DNA from 4 places in the Sphingopyxis sp. P1IMeth2 genome. Region 3 is predicted to be linked to each of the others. Evidence: predicted binding sites of a transcription regulator. Region 3 holds the regulator's gene; each other region holds the start of a gene.
What was found. The regulator LexA, encoded in region 3, represses DNA repair genes until DNA is damaged. The targets are predictions, from matches to a motif close to GTTCCNCNCTTGTTCT.
Positions count from the first base shown of each region.

Region 1 (7,695 bases), on a different contig from region 3:
CAGATCGGGCACCGGTCCGCGCTTGGCCTCGGCTTCGGCCTGATAGTCGAAATCCTGCGGGAAGCTGGCGGCGGCGATCGGCTCCTTGCCCAGCACGATGCAATGATTGTCGGTGGCGAAGCCGCCATTGGCGAAGAGGAAGCCGTAGCGGCCATCGCGGCGGAGTTTCTCCACCATCGAGACGATGGCGTGGCTCATATAATTGGCGATCGGGCCGCCGCCGAAGGTCAGCCCGCCGAACACCGTAGCGGGGCGGTCGACCGGCCAGCCGAGCGTGCGGCGTGCCATCTTCGGCACGCAAGGGAAGCAGCTGTAGAGTTCGACGAAATCGAAATCCTGCGCGGTCATGCCATTGAGCGCGAGCGTGCGGTTGATCGAGGTTTCCATGCTGACGCTGCCGTTATAGCGGTCGCGGCCGAGGATGCTCGGCGGCTCCTTCGCCGCGGCGCCCATACCCACGTAAATCAGCCGGTCTTCCGCTAGGCCGCGCCGCCGCGCTTCGGCCAGGCTGGCGACGAGGAGGCCCGCGCCCTGATTGACCGACGAATTGGCGACCATCAGCTTGGAGTAAGGAAAGGCGATCGGCCGGTTGCGCTCGTCGACGCGCAGGATGTCGGCAGGCGTTGCGGGCTTGCGGATCCAGGCGCCTTCGTTTGCCGCCGCAACCTCTGAAAAGCGCGACCAGATTTCGGCGCTTTCATCCTGTGCTTCGGCAAGGCTCTGGCCCCAGGCGGCGCGCGTCGCATTTTCATACAGCGGATAGACGTCGACCGGCGCGGCGAGGCCGTGCTTTTGCGCATAATCGGGCTCGCGCCGCGTCGCGACCTTGCGGATCGCGTTATAGCTCTTGTCCTCGCCGCTCTCAGCCTTGGCGGCGCGGCCGGCGGCGGTGCGCAGCGCTTCGGCGCCGACGATGGCCGCGAGCTTTACCTCGCCTGCGCCGATGCGGTTCGCCGCTTCGTTGAGCAGGCGTACCGGCGTGTCGCCGTGTGGCGCCGCCGACTGATAGTTGATCGCCGGGCTGGCGCCGATGGCGGCGGCCAGCGGTTCGGGCAGCTTGCCAAGGCTGTGAAAGCTGATCTGGTCGACGATCGCGAGGCTGTCGATCTCGGCGAGCGGCACGCCGGCGTCTTCGGCGGCGACCCGCAGCGCCGCGACCATCAGCCCGAGCGAGTCGAGCCCTTCGTCGGGGTCGGCGGGGCGGTCGTTGACTTGCCCGACGCCGATGATGACGGGAATGCGCTCGGGATCGGTCATGGCCATGTCAGCGCGCTTTCCATTCGGGTTTGCGCTTTTCGGCAAAGGCGCGCGGGCCTTCGCGCGCGTCCTCGCTGCGCATCAAGGCGCTGCGTTCCAGGGTGTTGTGCTCCCAATAGGGCGCGTCGGCGGCGATGCGGCCGTCCTGGATGCCAAGTGCGACGCGCTTCGATGCCTGCACCGACAGCGGCGCGTTGGCGGCAATCTTGTCGGCGAGCGCAAGCGCGGTCGGCATCAGCTCGGCGAGCGGGACGACATGGTTGACGAGGCCGAATTGCGCCGCGCGCGCGGCAGGGATCGGGTCGCCGGTCAGCATATGCTCCATCGCCAGCTTGCGCGGCATCTGCTGCGCAAGGCGGAAGGCACCGCCCGCAGCGGCGAACAGCCCGACCTTGACTTCGGGCAGGCCGAATTGGGCGTGCTCGGCAGCGACGATGATGTCGCTCATCAGCGCGATCTCGCAGCCGCCGCCGAAAGCGAAGCCGTTGACCGCGGCAATGATCGGCTTCGAGATCGGGTGCGACACCATGCCCGCGAAGCCCCATGCAAGCTGATCGGGGTCCGACGGCGCGAGGCTCTCGCCGCGCGACAGGGCGACGAGGTCGGCGCCGGCGCAAAAGCTCTTGTCGCCCGCGCCGGTGATGACGACGGCGCGGATTTCGGGGTCGTTCTCGGCGGTTTCGAGCGCGGTGCCGATGCCGACGTGGACCGCGGCGTTGACCGCGTTGCGCGCCTCGGGGCGGTTGATCGTGACGATCAGCACATGGCCGCGGCGTTCGGTAAGAATGGTGGTGTCGGTCATCGCGAATCTCTCCCTTTCGGACGAGTATCGCGGGAGGTTGACGTTTACGTCAACTGGAAAGCTGAGCCAAATAACGGTGTGCTCCCGCGAAGGCGGGAGCCCATCTCCGGAAGGTGCCATTTTGAGCCGGCGGGAGATGGATCCCCGCCTTCGCGGGGACACACGACTGTTTCGGGTTTTGTAGGGGTCAGATCGACTGCCCGGTCTTGGCCCAGTCGGCCAGGAAGCCTTCGATGCCCTTTTCGGTCAGGACATGCTTGAACAATCCCTTGATGACCGACGGCGGCGCAGTCATCACATCGGCGCCGATCTTGGCGGCTTCGAGGACATGGATGCCGTGGCGCACGCTCGCGACCAGGATTTCGGTCTCGAAGGCATAATTGTCGTAGATCAGCCGGATGTCGGCGATCAATTGCATGCCGTCGAAACCATTGTCGTCGTGGCGACCGACGAAGGGCGAGACGAAGGTCGCGCCCGCCTTCGCCGCGAGCAGCGCCTGCGTCGCCGAGAAGCAGAGCGTCACATTGACCATCGTGCCGTCGCCGGTCAGCGCCTTGCAGGTCTTGAGCCCGTCGATCGTCAGCGGCACCTTGATGCAGACATTGTCGGCGATCTTGCGGAGGATTTCGGCCTCCTTCATCATCGTTTCATGATCGAGCGCAACGACCTCTGCCGAGACCGGGCCATCGACGAGTGCGCAGATTTCCTTCGTCACTTCCTTGAAGTCGCGGCCCGACTTGGCAATCAGCGACGGGTTGGTGGTGACGCCATCGAGCAGCCCCGTTGCGGCCAGTTCCTTGATGTCGGCGATTTCGGCGGTGTCGGCAAAGAATTTCATGGCGCGGAGCTTTCCTGTGCGAAGGTGATTCGGGTTTGAAGCTGCCGTAAAGCGGTTTGATCGTCATTGCGAGCGAAGCGAAGCAATCTCCAGCCATCGCCTTGCGCAAAGTCGAGAGCGGGAGATTGCCGCGTCGCTACGCTCCTCGCAACGACCGAGAGGAAAGCGCTGGCGTTCCATCTTTGTTCCGATTATGCGATCCGCATGGCCAAAGCGAAGCGTCAATATGTCTGCCAGAATTGCGGGTCAGTCTCGTACCGGTGGCAGGGGCAATGCGCCGATTGCGGCGAGTGGAATACCCTGGTCGAAGAGGCGAGCGAAACCGTCTTTTCAGCCAAGCACGACCTGTCGAAAGGCGGCCGTTCGCTGGCGCTCGAGACGCTGGGCGAGCATAGCCCGATGCCGGAGCGGATGCTGTGCGGCATCGCCGAATTCGACCGGGCGCTCGGCGGCGGCTTCGTCGCCGGATCGGCAACGCTGATCGGCGGCGATCCGGGGATCGGCAAGTCGACCTTGTTGTTGCAAGCGGCCGGGCGGCTCGCGAAGGCGGGCAAGTCGGTCGTCTATATCAGCGGGGAGGAAGCGGCGGGTCAGGTGCGGCTGCGCGCGCAGCGGTTGGGGCTCGGCGACGCGCCGGTCGCGCTGGCGAGCGCGACGTCGGTGCGCGACATATTGGCGACGCTCGACAGCCGCGACGCCGATTTCGTCGTCATCGATTCGATCCAGACGATGCACAGCGACCTCATCGACAGCGCGCCGGGAACGGTGAGCCAGGTCCGCGCGAGCGCGCAGGAACTGATCCGCTATGCCAAGGACGGCGGCGCCGCGATCGTCCTCGTCGGGCATGTCACCAAGGATGGCACGATCGCAGGTCCGCGCGTCCTCGAACATATGGTCGATACGGTGCTGGCGTTCGAGGGCGAGCGCAGCCACCAGTATCGCATCCTGCGCGCGGTGAAGAACCGCTTTGGCGGCACCGACGAAATCGGCGTCTTCGCGATGGGCGAGGAAGGGCTGGGCGAGGTCAGCAACCCGTCGAGCCTGTTCCTGACCGACCGCAGCCGCGACGTGCCGGGATCGGTCGTCTTCCCGGCGCTGGAGGGGACGCGCCCGGTGCTGGTCGAGGTGCAGGCGCTGACCGTGCGGCTGGCGAGCGGCGCGACGCCGCGGCGCGCCGTCGTCGGCTGGGACAGCGGGCGCCTTGCTATGGTGCTTGCGGTGCTCGAAGCGCGCTGCGGGCTCCAGATGGGCGGCGCGGAAGTCTATCTCAACATCGCGGGCGGCTATCGCCTGACCGATCCCGCCGCCGATCTGGCGGTCGCTGCAGCGCTGATTTCGGCGTTCAGCGAGCGGCCGGTTCCTGCCGATGCGATCGTCTTCGGCGAATTGTCGCTGTCGGGCGAAATTCGCCCTGTCGCGCACGACGCGCTGCGCCTGCGCGAAGCCGCGAAGCTCGGTTTTTCAAAGGGCTGGGGGCCGAAGGGGATGAAGGCTGTGAACGGCATCGGCGTTACCGGCTTCACGCGGCTCGGCGAACTCGTTGACCTGATGCTCGGGCGCGACTAGCGACCGGCAGATGGGAAGTCTGACGGCTCTGGATATCATCGTGCTGACGCTGGTCGGTGGCGGCGCAGCGCTCGGCTTTTCGCGCGGGCTGGTGCAGGAGGTGACGACCCTGCTCGCCTGGGTGCTGGCGATCGCGGCGGTGCGCTTCTTTCATCCGGCAGTGACCGAGTTCGTGTCGCGTTGGGTCGGAACCGCGGGCGGAGCGGCGATGCTCGCCTTCGTTCTTCTCTTCGGTATCGTCTTCGGCCTCGCCAAATGGGGTTCGCGCGCGATGGGGCAGCGCAGCCGCGCCTCGATCGTCGGCGGTATCGACCGTGGGCTCGGCGCGGGTTTCGGGGCGGTGAAGGGTCTGTTGATCGCCGCGATCGGCTTCATGCTCGTTACGCTTCTCTATGACATCGGCTATGGCAATACGCAGCGTCCCGAATGGATGGAGCAGAGCCGCACCTATCCCGCACTCAACGCGACGAGCGCCGCGCTGAGCAAGGTGGTCGCCGAACGGCGGGCCGAAGCGCGCGCCGCCGAAAGCACGACCGTGAAGCAGGACGCGCCCGACGCGGCCGCGAAATGAGCGCGCCGCTGTATAACCGCGACATATTGGCGCTGGCAGTCGCCAATGCCGATTATCCGCCGCTGCCCGAGGCGCGCCATCATATCTCGGCGCGCGCGCCGCTGTGCGGCAGCGCGATCATCCTCGACCTCGACGCCGACGAGAGCGGACGCGTGACGAAGGTCGGCCTGCACGTCGAAGCCTGCGCGCTGGGGCAGGCGTCGGCGGCGCTGGTCGCACGCCACGCGCCCGGCCGCGCGCTCGGTGACATTCGCGCTGCGCGCGACGCCATCGCCGCCTGGTTCGCGGGCGAGGGCGCTATGCCCGACTGGCCCGGCTTCGATCTGCTCGCGCCGGCGCGCGACTATCCGGCGCGGCAGGGCGCTATACTGCTGCCTTTCGATGCCGCCATCGCCGCGCTTGAGGATGACGAGGTGACGGCATGACTTTTCTCCTCGCGGCAACGGCGCCCGCCGTCACCGAGGTGGCGGCGCGCACCCCGACCGATACGCTGTTGTTCGAAGGCGCGGTGCTGCTGGGCGTTGCGACGTTATTCGTCTTGATATTCCGCCGTTTGGGGCTCGGCGCGGTGCTCGGCTATCTGATCGCCGGCGCGCTCGTCGGGCCGCACGGTCTGGGTCTCGTCGGCGGCGGCGAGTCGAAGCTGCAAATCGCCGAGATCGGCATCGCCTTCCTCTTGTTCCTCGTCGGCCTCGAACTGCATCCGCGGCGGCTTTGGCAACTGCGCCGCGCCATTTTCGGGCTCGGGCTGGCGCAGGTTGTCGTCACCGGGCTGCTCCTGACCGGGCTGATCTTCGTGACGCTGGGCTTCAGCCCCGCAGCGGCGCTCGCGCTTGGCCTGCCGCTCGCGCTGTCGTCGACGGCGCAGGTGCTGCCGAGCCTCAAAAGCTCGGGCCGGATCAACTCGCCTTTCGGCGAGAAGGCCTTTTCGATCCTGCTCTTTCAGGATCTGGCGATCGTGCCGATGATCACGATCATCGCCGCGCTGTCGCGGGCGCCCGCCGACCCTTCGGCGCCGCCGGGCACGCTGTTGGCGCTTTATACGCTGCTCGCCATCGCGGGGCTGGTCCTCGCCGGCCGGTTCGTCGTCAATCCGCTGCTGCGTCTCGTCGCGCGCTATGGCGAGCGCGAACTGTTCGTCGTCGTCGGCCTGCTCGTGGTGCTGGCGAGTTCGGCGCTGATGCACAGCCTCCATGTCTCGACGGCGCTGGGTGCTTTCGTCGCGGGGGTGATGCTCGCCGATTCGCCATATCGCCACGAGATCGAGGCCGATGTCGAGCCGTTCCGCCTGATCTTGCTCGGCCTGTTCTTCCTGGCCGTCGGCATGGTGCTCGACGTCAATGTGATCCTCGCCGATCCGCTGCGCGTTCTGCTGCTCGCGGCGGGTCTGGTTGCGGTCAAGGTCATGGTGCTGACACTGCTCGTGCGTGCGTTCGGCAAATCGTGGAAAACCGCGCTCGGCCTCGCGCTGTTGCTCAGCCAGGGCGGCGAGTTCGGTTTCCTGCTCTTTACCCAGGCCGCCGACGCGCTGCTTATCGCGCCCGAGGCGGCGAGCCTGTTCAGCGCGGTGGTAACACTGTCGATGGTATCGACGCCTTTCCTGATGCTGTTCGCCCGCAACCTCGAATTCTCGCCCGATCGCGATGGCGACGAACTCGAAGGACCCGACGATGCGCCGCGCGGCTCGGCGCTCGTCATCGGCTATGGCCGCTTCGGCCAGATCGTCGCGCAGATGCTCCACGCGGTCGATTGTTCGGTCACGCTGATCGACAAGAAGCCGAGCCAGATCGAATTGTCCGGCCGGTTCGACACCAAAGTCTATTTCGGTGACGGGCTGCGGCTCGACCTGCTTCGTCGAGCGGGCGCGGAGGAGGCGCGGGTCATCATCTATTGCATCGACGACGCCACGGTTGATACCGAAGTATTGCGTCCGATCGTCGAAGCCTTCCCGCAGGCCAAGATACTGACGCGCGTTTTCGATCGGCGCCAGTTGATGGCGATCGAGGGCGCGGGAACTGCAGGCGCGGTGCGCGAGGTTTTCGAAAGCTCGATCGCGTTGGGGCTCATGGCGCTCGAAAAGCTCGACGTCGATCCGCGCCAGATGGAAGATGTCGAGGCGGCGCTGCGCCAGCTCGACGCGACGCGCCTCGCCGCGCAGATGGACGAAGGCGACCTCGCGGCGGGCAAGGATCACCGTTTCAAGCCCGGCGGCGGCCGCGAGTCGGCAAGCGTGCTGGAAAAATTACGCCAGCGGCGTCAGGAGGCAAAGGCCGCCGCGCGCGACGAGGAAGCGATGCAGGCGGCCGACCCCGAGTCGGCGTGACGCGTCTGCTAACCGAGGCGTCTGGCGCCTAAGCCGCCTGCGCGTCGAGAAATTCCGCCACGCTGTCGAGCCCATATTCGTCGGTGACGAAACTCTGCCCGATGCCGCGCGTCAGGATCAGCGGCAGTTTGCCGCCGCGCACCTTCTTGTCGTGCGCCATATGCGCCGCAAGCGCCGCGCCGCCGGTATTGATACCCGCGCTGGCGAGACTGTGCGGCAGGTCGACGCTCGCCAGATGCGCGCGCACCCGTTCGGCATCGGCAGCGGAGCACAGGCCCTTCGCCGCCGAAAACCGATGCGCGAGGACCATGCCCGCCGCAACCGCTTCGCCATGCAGC
Region 1 is NZ_FYAT01000019.1:57,357-65,051, reverse strand. It holds gene P1IM2_RS18665 (acetyl-CoA acetyltransferase) at 1-1,263, opposite strand, end outside; gene P1IM2_RS18660 (enoyl-CoA hydratase-related protein) at 1,265-2,059, opposite strand; gene fsa (fructose-6-phosphate aldolase) at 2,247-2,897, opposite strand; gene radA (DNA repair protein RadA) at 3,102-4,463, shown strand; gene P1IM2_RS18645 (CvpA family protein) at 4,474-5,034, shown strand; gene P1IM2_RS18640 (iron-sulfur cluster assembly scaffold protein) at 5,031-5,459, shown strand; gene P1IM2_RS18635 (cation:proton antiporter) at 5,456-7,357, shown strand; gene aroB (3-dehydroquinate synthase) at 7,386-7,695, opposite strand, start outside.
Region 1: radA (DNA repair protein RadA) is a predicted target of LexA. The motif match lies at 3,071-3,086, and genes of this name have one in related genera.

Region 2 (7,695 bases), on a different contig from region 3:
GCCGAGGCCCTGTCAGCGCTCGCGACGATGCGGCGCTGCTACACGCGGCCGCCCTTCACACCGAACGAGTTCATCTTCGATCTGCAGAAGAAAGGCCTGCCCAAGCTCGCCTCGATGCTGCGCGAGAATATCGACCTCCTGTAAGCGATTTCGCAAAGGAAAGAGATAGAACCCGTAAGCCGCTACGCGCCAGCGCGAGCTTCCATCTCTGCGATACGTTCCGAGCAAATGGCGTGCACTGCCTGGCCAAGCTCCTCGACACGCCCCGCAAGCCACACCAGGTCCGCTTCGCTGATCCGATAATGTTTCGAGTAGCGGGCCTTCACATAGGCTTCCTTGAGCTTCTCGAAGCGAGCGCGATCGGCCTTCAGCTCACGCGGCCACGCGTCGACAAGACGCATATCGATCCGCTCAGCTTGCGTCCGCAGAAAGCCGAGATTGTGAACGTGGGGCGAATAGAATGTGCACACCAACAGGACGCAGTGGTACAAGAATTCGGTACTCTGGTGGAGGTCGAATGCCGCGGGCTTAAGATAGCCCTTCTCCCGACCCATGGCTGACAACTCGAACCGCTGCATTGCCAGAGGAAACCACTCCTCAAAATATTCCTTCGCCATCGCCAACGCCTGGTCAGGCGTCTTCGGCTTCGGCTGATGCAAGGCCTTGTCGTCGGCCTCGTAAAGCGCAATCCCGTCGCGCGCGACGTCCATGAAGAAATAGCGCCCGTGCGCGAGCCCGTCGTTCACCTCCTGCAGGGTGTGGACGATGAAATTCACCGGGGTCTTGAGGGTCCGGTCGATCAGAAGTTCTCGGGTCAGCCGGTCGTCAAGCTTCGACCAGACATCGAGCTTGTCGATCAGCCGCTTGTCGCTGACGATGATGAGCAGGTCGAAGTCCGAGCGATAGCCCTTGGCGGTGTGCGGTTCGTCGACCCAGCCGCCGCGCGCATAGCTGCCGTAGAGAATGATCTTGTCGATGCGCCCCTTCTTCTTCCAGCTCATCGTGCCGAGCGCAATGGCGTCCTCAAATTCTTCGAAGATGATCGCCTTCACGCGCTCGAGCTCGCGCTGCTTGTTGGCCGGGAGATGGTCGAGATCGTTCCGCATCGCTCCTTCCTTCTGTGGGCACATGCTTGCCCGATGGCAAGCGCGGTCAGGTCCAGATCGGCACCTGATGCCGGATCCCGGATACGAAAATTCCCGTCGGGGATGCCGAACGCCCGTGCCTTGTCGACGAGATTGTCCTGGATGCCGGTGCCCGAGAAGACGATGAGCCCGGTGGGCTGGCGTGGATCAGCCGCTCGTTGGCTTGAAGGGCGCGGCTTTGCGATCGCGGTCCCGTCGGGGCGGACCGCCCCCTGCGGGATTTTGCGCGCGTCGGCGCAGCAAGCGGCAGCGCGCCGGTCGAGGCCGCAGTGCGGAGGAATACCATGTCGGCATGGCGGACATGCACGCGGACTTGCCAAAATGTTCTTCCTATGTTCTCATTGATGCATGAACAGAATCGATACCGCCCGAGTCGCCGAAACACTGCTCACTGCGCCCGGCTGGGCGCGCGTGGGCCTTACCGCACCCACCCGCCATGTTCGCGTCGAGGCAGCGTTCGAGCTGGCGCGCGCGATCGCAGAAAGCTTGGGCGAGAATGGCGAGCCCGCGCATATCGACCAGCTCGGGCTGTCGCTGTGACGTGGGCGGCTGGACCAAAGACGGGCAGCGGCGCGCCACACATCTGTTCGAAGCGGCGGCCTGGTATCAGGCGGTCAGGCCCGTTTGCCGCTGCGGGCATGGCGCAAGCTTCGATCCCTATGGCCTCTGGTGGCTGTTCCAGCGCAAGATGTGGGACGATGATCTTGGGCGCGCCCGCGAGAAATTCTGGTGCGCGCGCTGCAAGGCGCGAACGGGCAAGCGTATACGCCCGGTCCGGCTCGACCTGGTCGAGCCTGGCAAGGACGACATTCGGCTGCCGATGCCCGACGAGCGCGAATGGAAGCGCGCGCTGAGCCGCTTCCGCGCCTAGCCAGCGAAAGGCAGACCGATGGATATCGAAGGTAACGACGCCCTCATCGGCATCGGCAGGTTCCATCGCGTGATGATCTGGGACGGTGTGCGCGAGCGCGAGAAGGAGCTCCACTGGGGTTTGCCTTCGCGCGATCCCGATGTCTTCCAGATTCCGCTGCTCAAGTCCGAGACCGCGATCATCGATCGCCCCTGTCTGCTGCTTGCCGATGCCTTCGGATTGGTGAAGCAGGGCAAGACAATCTATTCGGCCAGCCTGATCGGCGAACCGTTGATGGGCATCGCGGCGGTCTGGCGACCGGAGAGCCGCGAATGGCCGGGCAGTTTCGCGGCGCTCACCGTCGCTGCCTACGACGATCTCGCACCTTATAAGGACCGCCATGTGGCGGTGGTTCACCCCGAGGATCTTTTCGACTGGCTCGAGCGCGCGCGACCGCCGCTGGACATGTTGCGCCGCTTCCCCAAGAATAGCTTCAGAATCGCGCCGCCGATCCAGCAGAGCTTCGGGGTCCTGCTGGGGGCAGCCTGACCGTGAGCCTCCCCTGACCTGGAGCCGTCAATGTGCAATCTGGTGACGCTGAACAGCTCGGTTGACGAAGTAGCATCCTATTTCAGGGCGCGCCGGCCGCAGGCCACCAATGTCTCGCCAGGCGACGTCTATCCCGGCGGACAGGGTTTCGTGGTCCGCCAGGACGGCGGCGAGCGCGTCCTGCAGGCGATGACCTGGGGCTTCCCGGTGCGGCTCAAGCATATGAAGCCCACGAGCAAGCCGAAACCCGTCAACAATGCCCGCGACGACAAGCTGATGTCCTTCTGGCGTCCCTGGTTCACCAACCCGGCGCATCGCTGCCTCATTCCCTTCACCTCCTTCGCCGAAGCCGAAGGCGAGAAAGGACGCATGACGCGGACGTGGATCAGCGTCACCGACCAGCCGCTTGTCGCCTGGGCGGGTCTCTGGCGTCCGAGCGATGAATGGGGCGATTGCTATACGGGCGTGATGGTCGATGCGACCGAGGAATTGTTTCATATTCACGACCGCATGCCCGTGATTCTGCACCCCGAAGATCATGAGGCCTGGCTCCAGGCGCCTGCCGAAGAGGCGATGGCGCTGGTCGCGAAATATCCCGCAAACCGCCTCGCCGTCGAGCGGACCGACGTGCCATGGTTCAGCCGCAAGGCCCCGCCGGCTGACACGCCAAACCTCTTTCCGTGATGCGGTTCCGATGACCGATGAACCCAGGTGGAAGCGTCGCGCCCTTGCTATCGAGTTCTGGCTCGCCGCAGTGATCGTGGCGGGCTCCTTCATCGCTGGAATTATCGGCGCGGTTCGGTCGCTCACGGGCGACTGACTGCATAGCTCGCGCAGCGGGGACATCGCATCGCATGGCCGTCAGGCCGATAACGTGTCAAAATGGTCCCATCTTCTACTCGCACAGGCTTTACGTCATTTCTCGGGACGTTAGACCGTTGGAACCGATAGATTGCCGCGCCGAGGCAGCGAAGACTGCCGTCCGGCGTGCGATATCAGGACCCGTCGGTGACTTGTCCCAATCTCGCGCGTCCCGGAGAGGAACCGGCGGCGTTCGACCCAGGGAGCGGACCGCGGGCAGCCGGGTCGGGAACGCGCCAGCGGCCGATTATCGACGTGAAGCAGTTTTATTTGACAGAGGAACTCGCGCACGAAATTTCAGGCGCCGGGCATGAAGACCATCTTTTTTCGGCGCTCGCGAAAGCCGCAGACCGTATGGGTTTTGACCATTTCGCGCTCGCCTTCGAACGACGCGGCGGCGAGAACGCGTCAATCCTTGTCCATAATTATCCCGAGGCCTGGGCGCGGATTTATATCGGCCTCGACCTCCGCTCAACCGACCCGATCCGGCGCGCCGGCGAGCGATCGCTCACCGGCTTCGAATGGCGCAATGTCGACCATTTTATTCCGCTGTCGCGCGGCGATCGGCAATTTCTCAGCGTCGCGCGAGAGAGCGGCGTCGGCGACGGATTCACCGTTCCGCGTCATCTGCCCGGCGAGGCGAGCGGATCCTGCTCTTTTGCCGTGAAGCCGCGCGCCGACACGCCCGGCCATATGCTCCATGTCGCAGAGATCATCGGTGCCGTTGCGATCGCGAAGGCGCGCGAGCTCGTCGGCACGGCCCCTCTGAGAGGACGTTCCATCCTCACCGAGCGGCAGCGCGAATGCGTGCTCTGGTCGGCGCGCGGCAAGACCGCCGGCGAGATCGCAGATATTCTCGGGATCAGCGAGGAGACGGTGGTGCGCCACCTCAAGATGGCGCGCGATCGCTATTCGGTCCATTGCCGCTCGATGCTGATCCTTTGCGCATTGTTCGACGGTCTGATTGGCTTCTCCGACATCTACGACTGGTGGCGCCCCGACTAATCCGGCGGTCCAATCGCAAAAGGCTTGCCCATAAATGGGAATAGCCGCCCCGCGGGATTGGTGGTCTGAAATGAGCTTCCAGCAACGAAGGACATTTCATGACCGATCAATCCCCGCGGGCGCCAGCTGCGCCCGGCGACGCGGCGCTGCGCGCCATGTTCGCCGCCCGCAAACACGTGTTCATCGACCGGTTAAAATGGGATCTTCCTGCCCTTGACGACCGCTTCGAGCTCGACCAGTTCGATAATCCGCAGGCCCGATATCTTATCCTTCTCGATCCCGACGATCTGCGTCACCGTGCATCGGCGCGATTGCTGCCCACGACATCGCCGCATCTTCTCGGCAACATCTACCCGCACCTCTGCCCGGACGGCGCGCCCTCTGACGAGAGCATCTGGGAGGTCAGCCGCTTCTGCCTCGACCCGGCGCAAACGGCGGCAGAGCGTCTCGACGCGCGCAATCAGCTCGTCAGCGCCCTTGCGGACCATGCCCTTCACAGCGGCATCCGCGAATATGTCGGGATCGCCGACACGCGCTGGTTCGCGAAGATCAGCAGCTTCGGCTGGTCGTGCCGCGCGTTCGGCCCCGCGCGGCCCGACGGGGCATGCCCGATCCTCGCGTTCGGCATAAGGATCGATGAGGACACGCTTCCCGGGCTGCAGCGGACGGGAACATGGGCGCCGCTCGGGCTCAGACTCGAAAGCGGGGAGCTCGCACCATGAGAAGGGCTATCAACCACGCCGCCCGTGGGCGCCTCGTCAGCGAGCTCCGCCGCGACGGATATTGCATCCTGCATGGGGTCGCACCCGCGCCTGTGCACGCCCTCGCGAAGGATCTCGAGCCGGTCTTTGCCGAAACGCCCTTTTGCCAGGGCGACTTCTACGGACGGCGAACGAAGCGGTTCGGCAGCCTGTTGCGGCGCTCGGGGCACATGGCCGATCTGGTGCTCGATCCTCTCGTTCTGCCCGCCGTCGAGGCGATCCTTGGAACGGGATGCGAACGCATCCAGCTCAACCTCACGCAGGCGATCGAGATCCACCCCGGTGAAGTGCGGCAGTTTCCGCATCGCGATCAGGACATGTGGCGCGGGGCAGACGGCAGCCAGGAATATCTGGTCAATGTCCTCTGGCCCCTGACGCCCTTCACCAGGGACAATGGCGCGACCGAAATCTATCCGGGCAGCCATGGCGTCAGCGGTATGGCCAAAGAGGATCCCGGCCCTCCCATATATGCCGAATGCGAACCCGGGTCGGCGATCTGCTTTCTGGGATCGACCGCGCATGGCGCTGGCGCGAACATCAGCGAGAATGTCCGGCGCGGCTTGCTCGTGAGCTACAGTTTAGGATGGCTGAAGCCCTATGAAAATCTGTGGCTGGCTTACCCACCTCACGTCGCAAGAGATTTTCCGCCCGGGCTCGCGGCGCTAGCGGGCTATGCGCAGCACCGCCCCAACCTTGGCAATTATGAGGGGCAGTGCCCTTCCATCCTCCTGCAAGACGATCCGCCTGGTCCAGTCGGCGCCGTCGATGCGCTTCGTCCCGACCAGGCCGATGCCGTCGCCGATTTTGCCGCCGGCCAAAGGAACGCCCAATGAGCCCCGCGCATGTGTTCGAGCCGACCTATGAAGCGGTCAAACGGCGCCTGATGACGGGCGCATGGCCGGCCGGCGCGAGGATCGAAGCCGCGCGCGTCGCCGATGAACTTGGCGTCAGTCTGACTCCGGTGCGCGACAGCCTCTTCCGGTTGGATGGCGAACGCATGGTCGACTTCCGACCGGGTGAGGGTTTTCATGTGCATCGCCTCACCGAGACCGAGTTTCGCGATCTTCTCGAACTGCATCTGGTGCTCCTGCTCGCCGCGATTGCGACGGCACCGAATGCGGCCGCAGCGACGGTGTCTGCCGACCAGCCCTATCCCGACCGGATCGCCGATCTGTTCCTCGCCATCGCCGAACGAACTTCGAACGGCGAGATCGTCGCGAGCATAGCGGCGATCGGCGACCGGCTGCAGTTCTCGCGGCACTTCGATGCGGCAATCCTCGGCGACGTAGAGAGCGAGTACCGCCGGATCGAGACCGCAGTCGCCGATGCCGAACCGCAGGCCGCGGTCCGAAATTTGCTGCTTGGCTATCATGAGAGACGGGCGCACGAGGCGGCGCGCTATGCACGGATGCTTGGCGCTCACCAGGGCGGCCAGGCTTGATGCGCGAGACCGCATCCCACACTTTTGCTTGTCAGCGCCCCTCGCACTTGACATGATTCAGCGGCGCAGAAGCATCGCTGGCAGCTCCTGCGCGAAATCTTTCGCCAGGCATTAAATGCGCCAGTCCCTGACCGGACCGGCGGCCGAACCGGACCTGGATCGCACACGCGACCGAACGGCGGCGCAGCATGGAGAGACGGGCATCCCGCCGCGGCGGGATGGCGCCGCTCGTGCCTGCGGGATTTTGTGCCGTGCCCTCCTGTACCTGCGGCGACCGCGCCCCGTCGCGTCATCCCTTTTCGGTGTCGTCAGCGTGCCACGCGCATCCCGACGATCGTCCGGTGCCGACCGAACAGCGATGCGTATCCGGGCAAGATCTGGAGACGGCGTACCGCACTCACCGCGCGTCGCTCTTTTATTTCCTGCGCCGCAAGGCGGGAGCAGAGGAAGCGCCCGATCTTGTACAGGAAGTTTTTGCGCGCGCCGCAGGAAGCGCGCAGCGCGACCGGCTCGCCAACCCCGGCGGTTTTCTGCGCCGCATTGCCCAGAACCTCTTGATTGACCGGGCGCGCCGCCGCAAGTCTGCGCCCACGGCCCTCTTTTCGCTGCGCGAAGAAAGCGATGCGGCAACCCCGGCGACCCAGGAATGGAATCTCGAAGCCGCTGATCTGCTGCGACTTTATGAGCAGGCGGTTGACGCCATGCCGCCGAAGACACGCCGTGTCTTTCTCATGCACCGGGTGGACGAGTTCTCCTATCGCGAGATACATGAGCAGCTCGGCATCAGCATCGCGACGGTGGAATATCATATGATGAAAGCACTCGGTCTGATCGCAAAGGTGGTGGACGGCGAACAATGAGCGGAGCCGGCGGCGATGATTACACGGTCGATGAAGTCGCACGGGCCTGGCTCGTTAAACTGCGCGGCGGTGATGGAGATGCACTCCGCGACGAGTTCGATGCGTGGCTGCAGGCATCGGCCGAGCATCGCGAAGCCTATCGGCGCGCAGAGAAGCGCATGGCCGCGCTCGCGATCCTCAAGACGTCACCGCGCCACGGAACGGCACATGCCGACGCGCGGCG
Region 2 is NZ_FYAT01000001.1:938,653-946,347, reverse strand. It holds gene P1IM2_RS04500 (PIN domain-containing protein) at 1-144, shown strand, start outside; gene P1IM2_RS04495 (nucleotidyltransferase and HEPN domain-containing protein) at 183-1,106, opposite strand; gene P1IM2_RS04490 (DUF6771 family protein) at 1,494-1,685, shown strand; gene P1IM2_RS04485 (hypothetical protein) at 1,687-2,016, shown strand; gene P1IM2_RS04480 (hypothetical protein) at 2,035-2,544, shown strand; gene P1IM2_RS04475 (SOS response-associated peptidase) at 2,575-3,228, shown strand; gene P1IM2_RS18840 (hypothetical protein) at 3,239-3,364, shown strand; gene P1IM2_RS04470 (helix-turn-helix transcriptional regulator) at 3,532-4,410, shown strand; gene P1IM2_RS04465 (acyl-homoserine-lactone synthase) at 4,509-5,132, shown strand; gene P1IM2_RS04460 (phytanoyl-CoA dioxygenase family protein) at 5,129-6,004, shown strand; gene P1IM2_RS04455 (GntR family transcriptional regulator) at 6,001-6,612, shown strand; gene P1IM2_RS04450 (RNA polymerase sigma factor) at 6,831-7,472, shown strand; gene P1IM2_RS04445 (FecR family protein) at 7,469-7,695, shown strand, end outside.
Region 2: P1IM2_RS04490 (DUF6771 family protein) is a predicted target of LexA. The motif match lies at 1,469-1,484, and genes of this name have one in related genera.

Region 3 (7,695 bases):
GGTCGAAGGATCTGGCCGTCGCGGTCATTTTCGGCCGCCTCGTCCTGCCGATCGTCTTCGGCGGTATCGCGGCACTGCTGATCTATTGGGTCGACTTGTGGCCCGACCTGACGCCGTTCAAGCGTTCGGGCGCGACGATGGCCATGCTCATCCTCGGTTACAAGGCGCCCGACCTGTTCATCCAGAACAAGCGGCAAAAGCGCACCGACGCGATCCGCAAGGGCCTTCCCGACGCGCTCGACCTGCTGGTCATCTGCGCCGAAGCGGATCTGACCGTCGACTCGGCCTTTTCCCGCGTGTCGAAGGAACTCGGCCGTGCCTATCCCGAACTGGGCGAGGAATTCGCGCTGACCTCGATCGAACTCGGCTTCCTGACCGAACGGCGGCAAGCGTTCGAAAATCTGGCGTATCGCGTGAACCTCGAATCGGTGAAGGGCGTGGTCACCACCATGATCCAGACCGAGAAATACGGGACGCCGCTTGCCAGCGCGCTGCGTGTCCTGTCGGCGGAATTCCGCAACGAACGCATGATGCGCGCCGAAGAAAAGGCCGCGCGCCTGCCCGCGATCATGACGGTACCGCTGATCCTGTTCATCCTGCCGGTGCTGTTCATCGTTATCCTGGGCCCGGCGGCCTGCTCGCTCAGCGATGCAATGTCGGGCGGCAGCCTCGGCGGCGGCAAGCCCTGACGAACGCCGCATCGCAAACCCAACAAAAAAGGGGCGGGATCATTCCCGCCCCTTTTTTGCTGCCGGCGCGTCAGGCGACCGTCTGTTCGATCGCGCCGAAGATGCTGTGGTGGCGCTCGTCATCCATCCAGATCCGCACCGTATCGCCCGCCTGCATGAAGGGCGTTTTCGCCTCGCCGTCGCGGATCGTCTCGACCGTCCGCACTTCGGCAAGGCAGCTGTAGCCGAGCCCGCCCTCGCCGATCGGTTTGCCGGGTCCGCCATCGGCGTCGCGGTTCGACACCGTCCCCGATCCGATGATCGTCCCCGCGCGCAGGTCGCGCGTTTTCGCGGCATGGGCGATCAGCTGGCCGAAGTCGAAGGTCATGTCGACGCCGGCATCGGCGCGGCCGAGCGGCTGGCCGTTGAGGTCGACGCACAGCGTGCCGTGCAGCTTGCCGTCCTGCCACCGGTCGCCGAGCGCGTCGGGTGTAACGAACACCGGCGACATCGCACTCGACGGCTTCGACTGGAAAAAGCCGAAGCCTTTGGCCAGTTCGCCGGGGATCAGCCCGCGCAGCGACACGTCGTTGGTCAGGCCGACGAGCAGAATGTGGCTCCGCGCCGTTTCGGCATCGACGCCCATCGGCACGTCGCCGGTGACGACCACCACCTCGGCCTCCATGTCGCAGCCCCACGCCGGATCGCCGAGCGGGATCGGATCGCGCGGCGCCAGAAAGGCATCGCTGCCGCCCTGATACATCAGCGGATCGTGCCAGAAACTTTCGGGCATTTCGGCGCCGCGCGCCTGCCGCACCAGCGCGACATGGTTCACATAGGCGCTGCCATCGGCCCATTGATAGGCGCGCGGCAGCGGCGAAGCGGCGTCGCGCTCGTGAAAGCGCTCGCGCGGGATCGCCTCGTGATTGATGTCTTCGGCAAGCGCCTTCAGCCGCGGCGCCGTTTCCGCCCAGTCGTCAAGCGCCGCCTGCAGCGTCGGCGCGATATGGGTCGCATAGGCATACCAGGCGAGGTCGTCCGAAACGACGACGAGCCGGCCGTCGCGCCCGGCTTTCAGCGAAGCTAGTTTCACATCTGTCCCTTTGTCTGCGATGCCGGCGAACCATCATCGCAAAGGGGGAAGCGACGATCAGCGCGGCATCTGGATGGATGCGAAACAGGTAAAGCCGCTCTGCCCCGCCTGCAAGCGCCGGATATATTGCAGATAGGCCTGCGACTGGTTGTAGCTGGTGCCTGGCAGCGTCTGGCCGCGAAAGGCGCGCTTGACTTCCTCGCCGGTGAACGGCCGCGGTGCGCCCGGAAACGCCCCCTGCGTCCCCGGCGGGACAAGCTTGCCCGCCGCGTCGATGTAGCGGCCGGCGGCCGACGCGTCGGGCACCGGAATCTGGCAGTTCATCACCGATACCGCGGTCTGTGCAAAGGCGGGGCGGATGGTCAGCGCCGCCGACACGCCGACCGCGCCGAGCGCGAGCATCTTGCGCCGCGAGGGAACGGCTTCGTCGCCGGTCGCGGGCGCTTCGTTCGGGATGTCGCTGTTTTCCATGGCCGCGCATTAAACCAGTGAAGCCTTTAGGAAAAGCAAAAGACCGGCCGCCTCCCGCGCCCTTCCCGCTTTGGGACAGGCTGCGCCGCGATGGTAACCCGATGCACCGCCCCGCGAAGCGCCTTGCGCGCCGCGCCGCTTCGTGCGAGGCGCAGCGTCGATGTTCGACCGCCTGTCCAGCCTGGTTGCGGCGCTGACGCTTGTCGCCGTCGCGGCGATTTTCGCGGCGCTTGTCGGCGGCGACCTCGCCTCGATCGCGATCCTGGCACTCGCAGGGGCGCTCGGCGCGGTCCTTGTTTATGGCGCACAGCCGCCGCCCGCCGCGGCGCCGCCTGTCGCCGCCTCTCCGGTCCCCGTCGAACCGCCGCTGCTGCTGCGCCATCCCGATTTCACCCGCTGGGCCGATCAGGAGCGCGAACCGGTGCTGGGGGTAATCGACAATGTCGTCGCCATCGCCAACGATGCAGCGGTCCGCCTGCTCGGACGCCACATCGTCGGCGCCGACATCCGCACCGCGATCCGCCATCCGGTGGCGGCCGAATGGCTGTCGGCTGGCGACGTCGACACGGGCGCGATGACCGTCGATCTCGCCGACTATCCGCGGCCCGGCCAGCGCTGGACGATGCGGATCGCGACGCTGTCGCACGGCGGCCGCATCATCTTTCTATCCGACCGCTCGGCGATCGATGCCGCCGACCGCATGCGGTCCGATTTCGTCGCCAACGCCAGTCACGAACTGCGCACGCCGCTTGCCGCGATCCTCGGCTATGTCGAGACATTGCAGGACATGAACGACGAGGCCGATGCCCCGACGCGCAACCGTTTCCTCGCGATCATCGAGCGCGAGGCGCGGCGGATGCAGCAGCTCGTCATCGACCTGCTGTCGATCTCGCGGGTCGAAGCCGATCGCTTCCGCCGCCCGACCACCCCGGTCGATTTCGCCGCCATCGTCCGCCATACGCTTGCGCAGATGAAGGACAGTGCAGAGGCGCGGCCGCAGGACATTGTCGATCGCCTCGGCGACGCTGCGCAGCCGGTGCTGGGCGACGCGGCGCAGCTCGGCCAACTCGTCCACAATATCGTCTCCAACGCGATGAAATACGGCCGCCCCGGCACCCCGGTGACGGTCGAACTGACGCGCGAGGGCCGCCGCGTCCGTTTGGCGGTCCAGGACGAAGGCGAAGGCATCGCGCCCGATCACCTCCCGCGCCTCACCGAACGCTTCTACCGCGTAGACGAAGCACGCAGCCGCTCGGTCGGCGGCACCGGGCTGGGGCTGGCGATCGTCAAGCACATCAGCGAACGGCATAACGGCCAGCTCGATATTCAAAGCGAAGTCGGTAAGGGCACACGCGTGTCCGTGTCCTTTCCGCTGTCCGAAGCGCACTGACAAAGGACCGCATCGATGACGAACCGACCAACACATCTCGACGAAAGCGGCGCGGCGCATATGGTCGATGTCGGCGCGAAGGCCGCGACCGGTCGGCGCGCCGTCGCCAGCGGTCGCATCGCGATGGCGCCCGAAGCGCTCGCCGCGATCCGCGCCGGCGACGCGCCCAAGGGCGACGTGCTGTCGACCGCGCGCATCGCCGGGATCATGGCGGCCAAGCGCACCGCCGAGCTGATCCCGCTCTGCCACCCGCTGGCGTTGACCAGCGTCGCGGTCGAATTCGACTGGGAAGCCGACGGCATTTCGGTCCGCGCGACCGCCGCGACGACCGGGCCGACGGGGGTCGAGATGGAGGCGCTAACCGCCGCGTCCGTCGCATTGCTGACGCTCTACGACATGGCGAAGGCGCTCGACCGCGCGATGGTGCTCGGCGATATCCGCCTGCTCGAAAAGAGCGGCGGCCGGTCGGGCGACTGGCGCGCCGCATGAGCGCGCTGCTCGCGGTCGAAGAGGCCCAGGCGCGGCTGCTGGCGCTGAAGCCGCCGCTCGGCGCCGACAATATCGGCGTGGCGCAATGCGCCGGACGCTATCTTGCGCAGGACGTCGTCGCCGGGCGCGACCAGCCCGCGGCGGCGCTGTCGGCGATGGACGGCTATGCGATCCACTTTGCCGATATGCCCGGCCCGTGGACGATCGCCGGCGAAGTCGCCGCCGGCACCGCGCCCGCCCACGCGCTCGGCCCGGGCGAAGCGATCCGCATCTTCACCGGCGCGATGCTGCCGGCCAATGCCGATACCGTGGTGGTGCAAGAGGATGTCATCGCCGATGGCGCGCGCCTGACGCTCACCGGCGATGGCCCCGCGTCGCGTGGACGCCATGTCCGCGCCCGGGCAAGCGATTTTGCAGCGGGAGCGCATTTGCTCACGGCGGGATGTCGCCTCTCTCCCGGCGCGCTCGCCGCCGCCATCATGGGCGGTGCGGGCGACCTGATCGTCGGGGGACGCCCGCGCGTCGCGATCCTGACGACAGGCGACGAACTGGTCGCGCCCGGGCGTGCGCTCGCGCCCGGTCAGATACCCGACAGCAACGGCACGATGCTCGCCGCGATGCTCGCCGCCGAACCCGCCGACGTCACGCTGCCGCTGCGCGCGCGCGACGATCGCGGCGTTCTCGCCAATATATTGGGCGATATGGCGCGGCGGCACGATGTCATCGTTACCGTTGGCGGCGCGTCGGTGGGCGATCACGACCATGTCCGCGGCGCGCTCGACGATGCGGGCGGGCAGCTCGATTTCTGGAAGATCGCGATGCGCCCCGGCAAGCCGCTGATCGCCGGCCGGATCGGCGACGCGATCCTGCTCGGCCTGCCGGGTAATCCGTCGTCGGCGTTCGTAACCGCGACGCTCTTTCTGCTACCGCTCGTCCGCTACCTTGCCGGGGCGGCCGCGCCGTTGCCGGAGGTCAGCCAGGCCCCCCTCGCGGTTCCACTCGGCCCCGGCGGGGCAAGGCGCGATTATTTGCGCGCGCGCCTCGACAAGGGGCTGCTCACCCCCTGCGACGGACAGGACAGCGGCCAGACGCAACCGCTGATCTCCGCCAACGCGCTGATCGTCCGCGATATCGGCGCGGCACCCCGCGCGGCGGGGGAGCTTGCAAGCTATATCGCGATCGCTTGACAAGTTCCGGTCTGTTCCACTATCGTTCCCCTTATGTCCGGAAACGCCATCATGGAGAACGACCGATGTTGACCGCGAAGCAGCATGAACTGCTCCACTTCATCCAGGAACGGCTCGACGCCAGCGGCATCTCGCCGTCGTTCGAGGAAATGAAGGAGGCGCTGGGCCTCAAGTCGAAATCGGGCATCCACCGGCTGATCAGCGCGCTCGAGGAACGCGGCTTCCTGCGCCGCCTGCCCAATCGTGCGCGTGCGCTCGAAGTGTTGAAGCTGCCCGATGCGGCCAAGCCCAAAACGCGGAGCGACAGCGACAATGTGGTGCCGCTGCGCAAGCCCGCACCGGCGCTGAAGCCCATCGCCGCGAACGACATTATCGAAGTGCCGCTGCACGGCAAGATTGCCGCCGGCGTCCCGATCGAGGCGTTCGAAGATTATAACCGGCTCGCCGTTCCCGCCGCGTTGCTCGGCGCGGGCGAACATTATGCGCTCGAGGTGTCGGGCGACTCGATGGTCGAGGCGGGGATTTTCGACGGCGACTACGCGCTGATCCAGAAGGCGAGCACCGCGCGCGAGGGCGATATCGTCGTCGCGCTCGTCGACGGACAGGACGCAACGCTCAAATATTTCCATCGCGAAGGCCGGATGGTGCGCCTCGATCCCGCCAACAGCGCCTATGAACCGCAGCGTTACGAAGCCGATCGCGTCATGGTGCAAGGTCGGCTGTCGGGACTGCTTCGTCGTTACCACTAAGCTGGTGCGGGCGGCGCCAAGGATGCGCATCGCCCGCGCGCAGCGCCGAAACGAGCCGCGGCTTTGTACCCAGATAGAGCGCAAGGCCGCCGCTTTCTTCCAGCGTATCGCGGTCGATCGTCAGCCAGCGCGCGACGCATTCGCGCGGTAGCCAGCGTTCGCTGATGACCACATCGGCGGCTGCGCAGGCGGCCGCCATCTCCTCACCGGCGATCCGGTCGCGCCCATGCGCGGCAAGGATGACGCGCGGCGCATCGCCCCTGCCCTGTGTCCAACGGCAGAAATCGCGATTGCAATCGACATGGTCGAGATCGCCAAGCGCGACGAGCGGCGTGTCGATCCCCGCCGCTTCGGCCATCGCGTCGCGTACGAAATCGCCGGCACGATCGCGCAGCATGGCATAGCCGCCGCCCGGCACGGCGGCTGCGATATGCCGACCGTCGCCGGTCACGAGCAGGTCGGGGCGCGGCTGAGCGAGCAGCACCGCCATCCCCGCCACCAGCGGCACGGCGCCCGCCCAGCGCCACCCACTGCGCCACAGCAATATCCAAAGCCCGCCCGCCATTGCGACCCCGAAGGCCCATGGCGGGAACACAGGCAAGGTGGTGACGGCGCCAGGCGCCGCGGCGACATGATGCGCGAGCCCGATGAGCAAGCGCAGCGCATGATCGGCGACCCACCAGAAGGGCGCCCCCACCCCCACCGCGTCGAACAGCAGCGCCAAAGCCTCCGCCGGCATGATGACGAAGGTGGTGAGCGGGATCGCGACGACATTGGCGAGCGCGCCATAAAGCCCGGCCTTGTGAAAATGGAACAGCGCAATCGGCGACAAGGCGACCTCGACGACGATGCCGGTGATCAGCAAGCCGGCGACGCCACGCCCGAAGCGGAAGGCAAATGGCTCCTCGCGCCGCGCGACGAAGCGCTGCATCGCCCTGCTTTCGTGGAGCGCGACGATCGCGGTTACCGCCGCGAAGCTGAGCTGGAAACTCGGCCCGACCAGCGCCTCGGGCCGCCACAGTAGCACGAGCAGCGCGCCGGCGGCGACGAGCCGCAAGGTAATCGCCTCGCGCCCCAGCAGGATCGCCGCCAGCACCAGCAACGCCGCGATCAACGACCGCAGCGTCGGCACCTCGGCGCCAGCCAACCACGTATAGCCGCCCCCAGCGAGCGCCCCGGCGGCGGCAGCAAGCGGCAACACATAGCCCGCGAGCGCGAGCCGCGGGCTGAGCGCCAGCAACCGCATGGCGAGCAGCATCGCGAAGCCGACCACGGCGGTGACGTGCAGTCCGCTGATCGACAGGAGATGCGCCAGCCCGCTGCGCCGCATCGCCTCCTCGTCCTCGGGCGTGATCGCGCCGCGATCGCCCGTCACCAGCGCCGACGCGACGCCGCCCGGCGACCCCGCAACCTGGCGATGGATATGCTCGCTCAGCCGCGCGCGCAGCGGCTGGCGCGCATGCTCGGCGCCCGGCGGCAGTATGACATCGCCAAGCACTGTTCCGACCGCGCCGATGCGGTCGAACCACGCGCGCTGCGCAAAGTCGTAGCCGCCGGGCAGGCTCGCGGTTGGCGGCGGCATCAGCCGCGCGCGCACGCCGATCATCGTCCCCGGCACAATTAGGCGCCGCTGGTCGCCGCGCAGCGT
Region 3 is NZ_FYAT01000016.1:42,164-49,858, forward strand. It holds gene P1IM2_RS16075 (type II secretion system F family protein) at 1-689, shown strand, start outside; gene P1IM2_RS16080 (fumarylacetoacetate hydrolase family protein) at 760-1,761, opposite strand; gene P1IM2_RS16085 (hypothetical protein) at 1,819-2,232, opposite strand; gene P1IM2_RS16090 (cell wall metabolism sensor histidine kinase WalK) at 2,393-3,622, shown strand; gene moaC (cyclic pyranopterin monophosphate synthase MoaC) at 3,638-4,111, shown strand; gene P1IM2_RS16100 (molybdopterin molybdotransferase MoeA) at 4,108-5,298, shown strand; gene lexA (transcriptional repressor LexA) at 5,364-6,047, shown strand; gene P1IM2_RS16110 (ComEC/Rec2 family competence protein) at 6,001-7,695, opposite strand, start outside.

Region 4 (7,695 bases), on a different contig from region 3:
GCCTCGGGCGTGTTGTCGGCCTCGACCCCGCCCGCGAAGCCGGCGCGCTGGACCGATTTCGAGCGGAGATAATAGAGCGATTTGATGCCGAGTTCCCACGCGCGGTAGTGGAGCATGAGCAGATCCCATTTCTCGACGTCCGCCGGGATGAACAGGTTAAGCGACGCCGCCTGGTCGATATAGGGCGTGCGGTCGGCGGCGAGTTCGAGCAGCCAGCGCTGGTCGATTTCGAAGCTCGTCTTGAACACATCCTTTTCGTCCTGCGTCAGGAAGTCGAGGTGCTGGACGCTGCCGCCGCGCTCGAGGATCGAGTTCCAGATATTGTCGCTGTTCTTCGCCTTGTCGACGAGCAGGGCTTCGAGGTGCGGGTTGCGGATCGAGAAGCTGCCCGAGAGCGTCTTATGCGTGTAGATGTTCGCCGGGATCGGCTCGATACACGCGCTGGTGCCGCCGCAGATGATGCTGATCGACGCGGTCGGCGCGATCGCCATCTTGCACGAAAAACGCTCCATCACGCCCTGGTCGGCGGCGTCGGGGCAGGGGCCGCGCTCGTTGGCGAGCAGCATCGACGCCTGATCGACCTGCGCGCGGATATGCTTGAAGATACGCAGGTTCGACGACTTCGCCATCGCCCCCTCGAACGGCAGGCCGCGCGCCTGGAGGAAGCTGTGGAAGCCCATGACGCCGAGGCCGACCGAGCGTTCGCGGCTGGCGCTATATTTGGCGCGCGCCATTTCGGGCGGCGCGCGGTCGATATAGTCTTGGAGGACATTGTCGAGCATGCGCATGACATCTTCGATGAAGCGCTTGTCGCCGTTCCACTCGTCCCAGGTTTCGAGGTTGAGCGACGAGAGGCAGCAGACCGCGGTGCGATCGTTGCCGAGATGGTCGCGGCCCGTCGGCAGCGTGATTTCCGAGCAGAGGTTCGAGGTCGACACCTTGAGCCCGAGATCGCGATGATGCTTGGGCATCATGCGGTTCACCTGGTCGATGAAGATGATGTAGGGCTCGCCCGTCGCGAGGCGCGTCTCGACGAGCTTCTGGAACAGGCTGCGCGCGTCGACGGTGCCGCGGACGCTCTGGTCCTTGGGCGAGCGGAGGTTGAATTCCTTGCCGTCGCGCACCGCTTCCATGAATTCGTCGGTGATGAGGACGCCGTGGTGGAGGTTCAGCGCCTTGCGGTTGAAGTCGCCCGACGGCTTGCGGACCTCGAGGAACTCCTCGATCTCGGGGTGCGAGATGTCGAGATAGCAGGCGGCCGAGCCGCGGCGAAGGCTGCCCTGCGAGATGGCGAGGGTGAGCGAGTCCATCACGCGGACGAAGGGGATGATACCGCTGGTCTTGCCGTTGAGGCCCACGGGTTCACCGATGCCGCGCACCGCGCCCCAATAGGTGCCGATGCCGCCGCCGCGCGACGCGAGCCAGACATTCTCGTTCCAAGTGCCGACGATCCCTTCGAGGCTGTCGTCGACCGAATTGAGGTAGCAGCTGATCGGCAGGCCGCGGCCGGTGCCGCCGTTCGAAAGAACGGGGGTCGCGGGCATGAACCACAGCTTCGAGATATAGTCGTAGAGGCGCTGCGCATGCTCGGCATCATCGGCATAGGCCGAGGCGACGCGGGCAAAGAGATCCTGATAGGATTCGCCGGGGAGCAGATAACGGTCCTGCAAGGTTTCCTTGCCGAAATCGGTCAGCAGCGAATCGCGCGACGAATCAGTGACGACCTCGAATCGGCGCGCATGCACCTTGGGCTCCGACGAATCGTTGAGCTTTGCGGCGGGTGCCGCAGCCTTTGATTCGGCACCCGATTCGGGCGCTGCCGGAGCGTCATTCTTTGTCAGTTCCACCGTCGCCACGTCGCTTGTCTCCACCCGTTCGGTCTCGCGAAAATCCATGTTTCAATGCCCCGTTTTCCGACCGCGCAGCGGCGCAGTCTGTTCCCGTCTTGTTCGACTCAGGGCGAAGCCCCAGCCTAGCACCATTCGACCGCCGGGTGGCACTTATTTTCGGACGCAAAAAGCTGCTTCCCGCCCCCATATGGGATGGAGCGCGGAAATCCGCCACTTTCGGCCGCATACTAATTCTTGGGGTGCCCCCGTGGTCTACCCACCATCTATAGTGCCACGTCGGCGCGACGATGCAAGAGAGTAAATGACAGATTAGGGACTCGGTTCGTCGCTGATTTGATTCAACTCGTCGATGGAAAAGCACGCCTCAGGGAGCGATCGCCAGCGTTTCCGCGGGGTTCGGCCATATGTGGCGAAAGAGCATCGCTGTCGCAAAAAATCGGTGCGGCGGCACAAGATGTCGGGTGCCTCGGGAGAAGGGCTTTACCCCAAAAAGAAAAGGCCCCGGCAATGCCGAGGCCCAATCTTTGAAATTCGTTCGGGTTAAGCCGACGTGCCGCCGTTGCCGGAGCCGCCGCCACCCAGGAATCGCCAAAACCAACCCATGTCAGATCTCCTGTCGGTACTGCCCACGAAGAACAGTTAACGGAGCATATACCTTAATCGACATGGTAAATCGAGTCTTAACTATAAATTCCCGGCCAATCTGGCAGCTTAGGCGCGGCGGCTGTCGGAGGGGGTGGAGAGGCTGGCGAGCAGGTCGCTAATTAGCTGTGGTTTGCCAAGCAGATAGCCCTGGCCGATATCGCAGCCAAGCTGGTCGAGGAGCGCCATTGTCTGCGCATCTTCGATGCCTTCGGCGACTGCGGTGGCGCCCAGGCGGTGGGCGAGATCGATGGTCGATTTGACCACTTCGAGGTTGCGCTGCGAATCGCGCATGGTCATGACGAATCGCTTGTCGATCTTGATCTCGTCAGCCTCGATTTCGGTCAGATATTCGAGGTTTGACTGCCCCGTGCCATAGTCGTCGATCGACAGGCGCATGCCGGCGCGGCGGATCTGCGCGAGCGTCTGACGCGCCTGGAGGCTGTTTTCGATCTGCGCGGTTTCGGTGATTTCGATGGTCAGCCGTTCGGGCGGCAGATGATGCGCGCTAAGCATGACGCGGATCGTCGAGACGAGATCCTTGTGATCGAGTAGGGTCGCAGAGAGATTAACCGACATGTGAATTTCGGTGCCGAGTTTCTGCAACTGCGCCGCCGAACGGATCGCCTGGTCCATGACGAACAGGGTCAGGCGATAGATGTCCTGGCTCTTTTCGGCCTGGACGATGAATTCGTCGGGCGAGATCGGTCCGCGCGTGGGGTGCGTCCAGCGCACGAGCGCCTCGACCCCGACGAGCTGCCGCGTCGCGATTTGATATTGCGGCTGGAAGGCGACCCAGATGTCGCCAGCATTCAGCGCATCCTCGAGCTGCGAGTGGAAGCTGAGCTGCCAACCCGCATCGTCTTTTTGCTGCGGCGTATATTTGGTCCACAGGACGCGGCTGCGGATCGATTTTTCGGCGGCGACGAGCGCGGCGGCGAGACGCTGCGCGTTCGAGCCTTCGAACTCGTCATTGACCCCGAAAGCCATCGACACGTCGACCTTCAACTCGTCGATCGTCAGCGGCGCGTTGAACAGCGCGGCGAGCCCCATGAGTTGCGTCTCGATCTGGCTGTGCTGATAATAGGGGACGAGCCACGCGAAGGTGCCGTCGAGATCGTGATAGAGGGTGGTTCCTTGCGATGCGAGCTGAAGCCGGCGGGTCACCTGCCCGACGAGCTTGCTCAGTCCCTCGCCTGGAATGAAGGCGGCAAGGTCTTCGAAATTTACGACCTTAGCGGATATTACGGTCGCACTGCCGAAAGACTGCTGGGTGCGCAGTGCCTCGAAATTGGGCAAGCCGGACAAAGGATTCTCACGCTGCGCCGACCGGCGACGCCTCGACCGCGAAACATTGGCAGTAACAGTCGCAACGAAAAACAGGCCAGCACCAATCGAACTGCTGATCAGCATCGTCATCAAAACAAACTTGCCAACGATCAACGCCGAAACCGTGGCGGCGACTGCAAGATTGTACCACCGCGTCTGGCGTAGTGACAAGGCGGTGATAAGGGCGATGGCGGCGAGCGCGAAGGCCGGCGTCCAACCGATGTCGAACGGCGTGCCGCGCTTCAATGTTTCGGCGCCGACGACATGAACATAGGCGCCGGGCACGCGATCTTTGCCGGGCAGATAATGGATGTCCTGAAATGCTTCGGCTGTCGCGGCAAAGATGACATCCTTGCCCGCCAGTTCGCGCCTGCCGACCTTGCCCGAAAGCAGGTCAGCCGCGCTGTAGGTCGGAATGGAATCGACATTGTACGAATAGTCGAGCGCATAGACGCTCGCGGCAAGAGGATGATAATGCGCCATCATTGCCGAAAAGCTGGGCATCAACCGCCCGTCGACCGTTACCGCCGCAGGAATTCGCCAGACCTGCCAAAACGCGAATTCCCAGCCTATAACGCCAACCTGAAATTCATTTCCGAATGCTGGACCAGGCAGTTTATTCAGCTCGGCCGTCGTCCCGCGGACCGATTTTGTGGCCGCGGCAAGGATGATACGGTCATGCATTCGTTTTACGGCATTGGTAAGCAGCGGAAGGTCGCGATCGTTGCGGCGCCGTTCGTAGGTAAAGTCGACAAACAGCCGGTTGGCGCCGGCCCGGTCGACTGCATCAATGACTTGAGCGTGGCGTCCGACTGAAAAATCGTCACGGCCATATTTTTCGATTGTCCGGTCGTCGAGGGCGACGACGACGATGTCGCCCGACACTGGGCGCCAAGCGACAGCACCGACGGCGCTTTCTAGGATGCGGTCGACGGGTTCGGCGATCGACGACAGGCCCGCGGCCACGCTGAGCAACAGCGCCAGCGCGATCGTTCGCCAACTGATGAAAAGGCTCTTGACCTTAACTGGCACGCACGGGTCTCCAAAATGACCCGTTGGCATTAACTGAACCTGGTTAGCATCGCGTTAATCATGCCGGGAAACCGCGCCGCCCGATCGCGGTGCGCGGCGCGGCTTTTCCGGCGTCAACCAAGGCGCGGCAGTGGCTCCAGCGCGGCGTCGCCGGCGAGCGCCGAGGGCGCGAGGCCGGTGGCCGCGGGGACGATCTGTTGCAGATAGAAGCGCGTCGAGGCGATTTTCGCTTCGAGGAAGGCGGTATCGCTATCGCCCGCGTCGAGCGCGGCGCGCGCGCCCTGCTGCTCGACGGCCATCAGCCAGCCGCAGGTCGCGGTCGCGAGCATGGTGAGATAGGGGTAGCTGCCCGCGAGCCGGTCGGGCGCGTTCGCCTGTTCGAGCCAGTCGGTGACCGCGGTGCATGCCGCGGCAAGGTCGGCGAGTTCGGGATGGCCGGCGGCGCCGTGCGTGATGTCGGCGAGCAGGCTGCGCACGCCTTCGCCGCCCGCCATCCCGAGCTTGCGCCCGACGAGGTCGGCGGCCTGGATGCCGTTGGTGCCTTCATAGATCGGCGCGATGCGCGCGTCGCGATAATGCTGCGCGGCGCCGGTTTCCTCGATGAAGCCCATGCCGCCATGCACCTGCACGCCGAGGCTGGCGACCTCGCAGCCGATGTCAGTTGCGTGCGCCTTTGCCAGCGGAATGAGGACTTCGGCGCGCAGCGCGGCGGCTTCGTCGCCGAGTTTGCCGAAATCGGTCTGTGCCGACGCATAATAGATGAGCGCGCGCGCCGCCTCGGTCTGGGCGCGCATCCGCCACAGCATGCGCTTGACGTCGGGGTGGTGCTCGATCGTGACTGGGGTGCGGTCGGCGCTGCCTGCGAGCGATGACTGGACGCGCTCGGCGGCGTAGCGCTGCGCCTGCTGCGTCGCGCGCTCGGCGATCTGGACGCCCTGGCAGCCGACCATCAGGCGCGCGTTGTTCATCATCACGAACATCGCCTTCATACCGCCCATCTCGTCGCCGACGATCTCGCCTAGGCAATCCTCACCTTCGCCATAGACCATCACCGCTGTGGGCGACCCGTGGATACCGAGCTTGTGCTCGATCGAGGCGCAATGGACGCCGTTTGAGATGGTGGGATTGCCGGCGTCGTCGAGGCGGTATTTGGGCACGAGGAAGAGCGAGATGCCGCGCGTTCCTTCGGGCGCACCGGGTGTGCGGGCGAGAACGAGGTGGACGATATTGTCGGTGAGGTCATGCTCGCCGAAGGTGATGAAGATTTTCTGGCCCTTGATCTTGTAGAGGCCCGCATTGGGGCCTTCGGTAACCTTTTCCGCGGTCGAGCGCAGCGCGCCGACGTCGCTGCCCGCGGCAGGCTCGGTCAGGTTCATCGTCCCGTTCCATTCGCCGGTGACGAGCTTAGGCAGCCAGGTCTGGCGCTGCTCCTCGGTACCATAGGCAATCAGCGCGTGGATCGCGCCGGGGGTCAGGATGTTGCAAAGGGTGAAGCCCATGTCGGCGCTGCCCAGCGCTTCGATGATCACCGTCGCGAGGGTGAAGGGCAGATCCTGTCCGCCATAGGCGGCGGGGCCGTCGATGCTGCCCCAGCCGGCCTCGACGAACTGCTTATAGGCTTCCTTGAAGCCCGGGGGCATCGTGACCTTGCCGTCCTGCCATATCGGGTTCTGGACGTCGCCGACGCGGTTGAGCGGCGCATAGACCTCGGCCGCGAAGTCGCCGATGCCGGTGACGATCGCCTCGACCATGTCGGGAGTCGCCGCGGCAAAGCGGTCGTGCTGCGCCATCGCATCGATGCGCGCGATATGCTGGAGGACAAAGAGCTGTTCGGTGGTCGGCGCCGTATAGGTCATGGGGTTTCCCGCTTTTGGGGGTGATTCCGTTGCGCCCGGCGCTATAGCGCGGCATGGCCGAGCGTCAAAACGAGAGTGTGGCAACAAAGGTCGCGCCCTACGGGGCCGATGCCATTGCGCGCGCTGCGGAGCTTGTCGCGGCAGGGCGGCCGGTCGCGGTGCCGACCGAGACCGTCTATGGGCTTGCCGCCGACGCGCGCAACCCGCAAGCCGTCGCGCGCATCTATGCCGCGAAGGGGCGCCCCGATTTCAACCCGCTGATCGTCCATGTCCCCGACTTGGCGGCGGCCGAGCGACTGGGCGTGTTCGGCGCGACCGAGCGGGCGCTCGCGGCGGCGTTCTGGCCGGGGCCGCTGACGCTGGTGGTGCCGCGCACGGCCGATTGTCCGGTGGCGCGTATCGCGACGGCGGGGCTCGATACCATCGCGCTGCGTGTGCCGGAACACCGCGCGATGCAGGCATTGCTCGCCGCGACTGGCGCGCCGCTCGCCGCGCCGAGCGCCAATGCGAGCGGCCGCGTGAGCCCGACCAAGGCGGAGCATGTGCTGGCGAGCCTCGACGGCCGGGTCGCGCTGGTGATCGACGACGGCGCGACGCGCGCCGGGGTCGAATCGACGATCGCGCGGGTGAAAGACGGCGCGGCCGAGATGCTGCGGCCGGGGCCGGTGACCGCCGCGATGCTGGGCGCGGCGAGCGGCCTGCCGGTGACGGGCGTTGCGGGACCGGAGATCGTCGCGCCGGGGATGCTCGCTAGCCATTATGCGCCAGGCAAGCCCGTGCGGCTGGGCGCACACGACTTCGCGGCGGACGAATATGGCATCGGCTTCGGCGCGCTGGCCGGCGACTATAATCTGAGCGCGGCGGGCGACCTGACCGAGGCTGCGGCGCATCTGTTCGATGCGCTGCACGCGGGGGCGGCGAGCGCGAAGCCGCGCATCGCGGTGGCGGCGATCCCGGCCGAAGGGCTGGGCGCGGCGATCAACGAC
Region 4 is NZ_FYAT01000013.1:2,863-10,557, forward strand. It holds gene P1IM2_RS11355 (ribonucleoside-diphosphate reductase subunit alpha) at 1-1,895, opposite strand, end outside; gene P1IM2_RS11360 (EAL domain-containing protein) at 2,562-4,853, opposite strand; gene P1IM2_RS11365 (acyl-CoA dehydrogenase) at 4,967-6,709, opposite strand; gene P1IM2_RS11370 (L-threonylcarbamoyladenylate synthase) at 6,763-7,695, shown strand, end outside.
Region 4: P1IM2_RS11355 (ribonucleoside-diphosphate reductase subunit alpha) is a predicted target of LexA. The motif match lies at 1,937-1,952, and genes of this name have one in related genera.